Regions from separate parts of the Pseudomonas sp. TE12234 genome, predicted to be linked through region 1. Evidence: riboswitches for the same ligand, from Rfam matches in the RefSeq annotation. Region 1 holds a riboswitch; the other holds the start of a gene.

Region 1 (2,384 bases):
ATGTCGGCAGGTCTCAATGGCACGGGAAGGCGGCGCTGTGACGGGTATCGTGAGCGGCGTTATGAATCGCTTCGATGTGCGAGAAACCGGCGAAATACACAAGGCACGCGCCGAGGATCGACGCACAAACGGCGGCGGTCAGGCGTTGAGTCAGGGTTGTGGTGCTGCTCGTGGTGGTGCTGTGGCCGGTGGTGCTGATGATCGACATGGCGCTTCCCTCAGTTCTGTCAGCGGGGAATGAGAGCGCATGCAAATCCCTGCACGAGCGAGCGCGCAGAGGTTCGAACAGCGCCCGCCCACCGCGGGTTGTCATTCAGTGATTGTAAGGTTCACTTTGTGTTGCGGGCCGGTCTCCGGGCTCACGAGGGGTGCTGGCTATCGCCTGAACCTGCAAGCATCACCTTCCCATGCCGCACGGGCGCAGTGGATCTGACGCTTCGCTCGCTTACCGTTGCGGGGGCAGCACCGGACTGACATGGCTTAAGAGTAAAGCACATGATTCACCGGTTTCCCGTTTCACCCTGTGAAGGGCACCCGTAACAAGGCGTGTAGGAGAGCATGGGCAAGGGTGGGGCGTCAATTGGCAAGCGTTCTCAACTCGGGGCGCAGTTGCTCGCGATGACGGCGTTGAGGCGCTGTAGAACTCAGCATGAACATTGACCCGCCCCAATACGATGCGTAGCCTTGCGCTTTCGAGGTTCTTCGGCGTTTGTCGAAGCTAAGAAGGGAACGCGGTCGAAGCCGCGGCTGCCCCCGCAACTGTGAACGGTGATGTTCGCTGCCACGCCACTGCACGCTCAAGTCCTGAGCCCGCGGGAAGGCGCAGCCAACGCCAGTCAAGCGACTGGCACACCGTCAGCCAGGAGACCTGCCTCGATACAGTTTCTCACTACAACCGGGCGGGGTGATCCGGTGGCGAACGCTTCAGGCGCGCACAGGCGTTGCCGGTACTCGTCCCGTATGCCCGCCACCTTGCCAAAGGGCATCCGATGAAAACACTGGCCAAACTCCCCGTTACCATCGTTACCGGCTTCCTCGGCTCGGGCAAAACCACCTTGCTGCGGCACATGCTCGACAACGCTCAGGGGCGCCGCATTGCGGTGATCGTCAACGAGTTCGGCGAACTGGGCATCGACGGTGAAATCCTCAAACAGTGCTCCATCGGTTGCACCGAAGAAGAAGCCAATGGCCGGGTCTACGAACTGGCCAACGGCTGCCTGTGCTGCACCGTTCAGGAAGAGTTCTTTCCGGTGATGCGCGAACTGGTCGCCCGTCGCGGCGATCTTGACCATATCCTCATCGAAACCTCGGGCCTGGCCCTGCCAAAGCCGCTGGTCCAGGCTTTTCAGTGGCCGGAAATCCGCAGCGCCTGCACCGTCGACGCGGTGATCACCGTGGTCGACAGCCCGGCCGTGGCCGCCGGCACTTTCGCCGCGTTCCCGGATCAGGTGGATGCCCAGCGCAAACTCGACCCGAACCTGGATCACGAATCGCCGCTGCACGAGCTGTTCGCCGACCAGTTGTCCAGCGCTGATCTGGTGATCCTCAACAAGGCTGACCTGATCAGCCCGGAAGACCTGGCCCGTGTCCGCCTGGAAGTCGCCGAAGAGTTGCCGCCAGCGGTCAAGGTCATCGAAGCCAGCAGCGGTCGCCTGCCACTGGACGTGCTGATCGGCCTGGGCGCCAGCTCCGAAGAACACATCGACAGCCGCCACAGCCATCACGATCATCACCACGACGATGACGATCATGACGACCACGATCACGACGCTTTCGATTCTATCTCCATCGAGCTGCCGGCCTCTGACGAAAGCCTGCTGATGGACGCACTGACGCAACTGGTGGTCGAGCACAGCATCCTGCGGGTCAAGGGTTTCGCGGCGATCCCGAACAAACCGATGCGCCTGCTGATCCAGGGCGTGGGCACTCGTTTCGACAAGCACTTCGACCGTCAGTGGAGCACTGAAGAAACGCGCACCACGCGTCTGGTGTTGATTGGCCAGGCCCTGGACGCCGCATTGCTCGAAACGCAATTGCGCGCCGCGCTCAGCGTGTAAGCCATGCACCTGCTCAGGACCCAGCCCGGCGGTTTCGTGTCGGATGACAACATTGCCGACCTTGGGCAAACCCCCGCCGAACTGGTGATCCTGTGCAGCGGTGACTCCAGTCTGGCGCTGCTCGCCGAAGCGGCGCAGCAGTTGCCCGACGATTACCCGAGCGTGCGCCTGGCCAACCCGATGCAGGTGCAGAACCATGCCTCGGTCGATCTGTACGTCGACGAAGTGCTGCGCCACGCCAAGGTCATTCTGATTTCGCTGCACGGCGGCATCGCCTATTGGCGTTATGGCGTCGAGCGGTTGGTGGAGCTTTCCCGGCGTGGGGTG
Region 2 (2,384 bases), on a different contig from region 1:
AGCCGCGACGGGTCTCTCGCCGTCGGGCCAGCCAATCGCCGGGGCGATGTTGATCGTCGGCAGCAGCGTCTTGTTGGGTTCTGGCAACTTGGGTGACGGGCCGGTGCCGTCGGCGACTTGCAGGCTGGAGGTTTCACCGCAAGCGGCGAGCCCTCCGGCGAGCGCGATAACGAGAACGAGCTGGGGCTTGCGCATACTGATCTTCCCTGTGAATGCAGTGACCTGATCAATAGAGAAGTTTCGTTGCGCGATGGTTCAACCGTTAGCCGCGAGCTTCCTTGAGCAGCACGGCGATACCGGGGTGGTAGTGCCCCCCTTCGTTGCGCAACTTGCGGTAGGCGTAAGGAAAGTACCAGGCGACGGCGCAGGTGTGCTCTTTTTGCAGGTCGTCGACCATGTCCTGCAGTTCTTCCGGGGTGGCGCCTTGCTGGGCTTTGTGCGGTGCCACGAACAGGCAGCCGAGTTTCAGGTCGCTGGCGTAGCTGATGCGTTTGGCGTCACTGGTGATGTCCTGCAGGGCTTGCGTCAGGTTCAGGCTGTTGACCCGTGGCCAGCGTTGCGTGGCCTGCAACCAGGCGCGTGATTCAGGCGTGGCGATAAACAGATCGGCGCGGCCGTTGCGCTCGCCTTCCTCGATGTGTTTGCGCGTGGGCGATTGTTGCAGGGTCACCATTTCGGCCATCCAGGCGGCGGCGGAAAGCAGGCCGAGATTGGCTTTTTCGTCGAGCCAGTAAGGCGTTTCGTTATCGCCGCGCACGGCGTTGTAGCGGTCGATACAGTCAAACCAGCGCTCCAGCAGCGGGCGCAGGAATTCCAGCTTCGGATTGCTGATGATGATGCCTTGCATGGGGCTTACCCTTGTTATTGTGATGTGGGTTGTGGCTCTTTGATATCATTGCCTGCAGTGTGGCACAAGATTGGCGTCAGTTTATTGATCAACGGCAGTTATTCACTCGCTCGGCCGGTCTTCATTTGACGCTCCACCCCCAACCCTCTAACCTTCGCGGCTTGTTTCAGGTGCTCTGTGGCTTGGGTCGACAGAGTGAAACAGGGAAGCCGGTGAGTGGACGCTTCGAGCACGAAGGCCGCGATCCCGGCGCTGCCCCCGCAACGGTAAATGAGTGAAGACTGTGCCTTGAGCCACTGTGCCGAGTATCGACACGGGAAGGCGCACAGTCAGGCCAACGCCGCTCATGAGCCCGGAGACCGGCCTGATCCATCCAAGCGGCGTCACGGTGGGCGATGCCAGGCTTCTTGCCGTCTTTTCTTGTGCCTGCCCGCCGTTATCCTGCCTCAACGGAGAGCTCTCCCATGACTGATACCCCTGATCGTGACGAACGTCATCTGGCGCGCATGCTGCGCAAAAAAGCCGTGATCGATGAGCGCATCGCCAACTCCCCGAACGAATGCGGCCTGCTGCTGGTACTCACCGGCAACGGCAAGGGCAAGAGCAGCTCGGCGTTCGGCATGCTGGCCCGGTCGATGGGCCATGGCATGCAGTGCGGTGTGGTTCAGTTCATCAAGGGGCGCAACAGCACGGGTGAGGAGCTGTTCTTCCGGCGCTTCCCGGAGCAGGTGCGTTTTCATGTGATGGGCGAGGGCTTCACCTGGGAAACCCAGGATCGCCAGCGCGACATCGCCGCCGCCGAAGCGGCCTGGGCGGTTTCGCAACAGTTGCTGCGCGACCCCTCCATCGGCCTGGTGGTGCTGGATGAGTTGAACATAGCCCTCAAGCACGGCTACCTCGATCTCGATCAGGTGCTCGGCGACCTGCAGGCACGCCCGCCGATGCAACATGTGGTGGTTACCGGCCGTGGCGCCAAGCCGGAGATGATCGAGCTGGCTGACACCGTCACCGAAATGGGCATGATCAAGCACGCCTTCCAGGCCGGTATCAAGGCGCAAAAAGGCGTCGAGCTGTGAGTCGTATTGTATGAATAGCCCTCGTCAATGCCCGGCGGTGCTGATTGCCGCGCCGGCCTCCGGTCAGGGCAAGACCACCGTCACCGCTGCGTTGGCCCGTTTGCATCGCAATCAGGGGAGCAAGGTTCGCGTGTTCAAATGTGGCCCGGACTTTCTCGACCCGATGATTCTGGAGCGCGCCAGCGGTGCGCCGGTGTATCAACTGGACATGTGGATGGTGGGCGAGCAGGAGAGTCGTCGGCTGTTGTGGGAGGCCGCGGGTGAAGCGGACCTGATCCTCATCGAAGGTGTCATGGGCCTGTTCGACGGCACGCCGTCCAGTGCCGACCTGGCACGGCACTTCGGTGTGCCGGTGCTGGGGGTGATCGACGGCACCGCCATGGCCCAGACCTTTGGTGCCCTGGCCCTGGGGCTGGCGCGCTATCAACCCGACTTGCCATTTGCCGGTGTCCTGGCCAACC

Evidence for each region. Region 1 has a riboswitch for cobalamin ahead of cobW (cobalamin biosynthesis protein CobW). Riboswitches for the same ligand answer to the same signal wherever they lie in the genome.
Region 2: it holds a riboswitch for cobalamin, as region 1 does, so the genes downstream of both, cobO (cob(I)yrinic acid a,c-diamide adenosyltransferase) here and cobW (cobalamin biosynthesis protein CobW) in region 1, are expected to answer to the same signal.

What each region holds. Positions count from the first base shown of each region.
Region 1 covers NZ_JBSSEP010000011.1:124,881-127,264, reverse strand. Annotated here, with positions in the region: gene ACVWYU_RS18365 (CbtA family protein) at 1-2, opposite strand, end outside; gene ACVWYU_RS18360 (CbtB domain-containing protein) at 14-208, opposite strand; cobalamin riboswitch at 328-553, opposite strand; cobalamin riboswitch at 679-890, shown strand; gene cobW (cobalamin biosynthesis protein CobW) at 990-2,057, shown strand; gene cobN (cobaltochelatase subunit CobN) at 2,061-2,384, shown strand, end outside.
Region 2 covers NZ_JBSSEP010000007.1:88,751-91,134, reverse strand. Annotated here, with positions in the region: gene ACVWYU_RS13265 (PQQ-dependent sugar dehydrogenase) at 1-195, opposite strand, end outside; gene ACVWYU_RS13260 (hypothetical protein) at 263-847, opposite strand; cobalamin riboswitch at 999-1,229, shown strand; gene cobO (cob(I)yrinic acid a,c-diamide adenosyltransferase) at 1,312-1,923, shown strand; gene ACVWYU_RS13250 (cobyrinate a,c-diamide synthase) at 1,934-2,384, shown strand, end outside.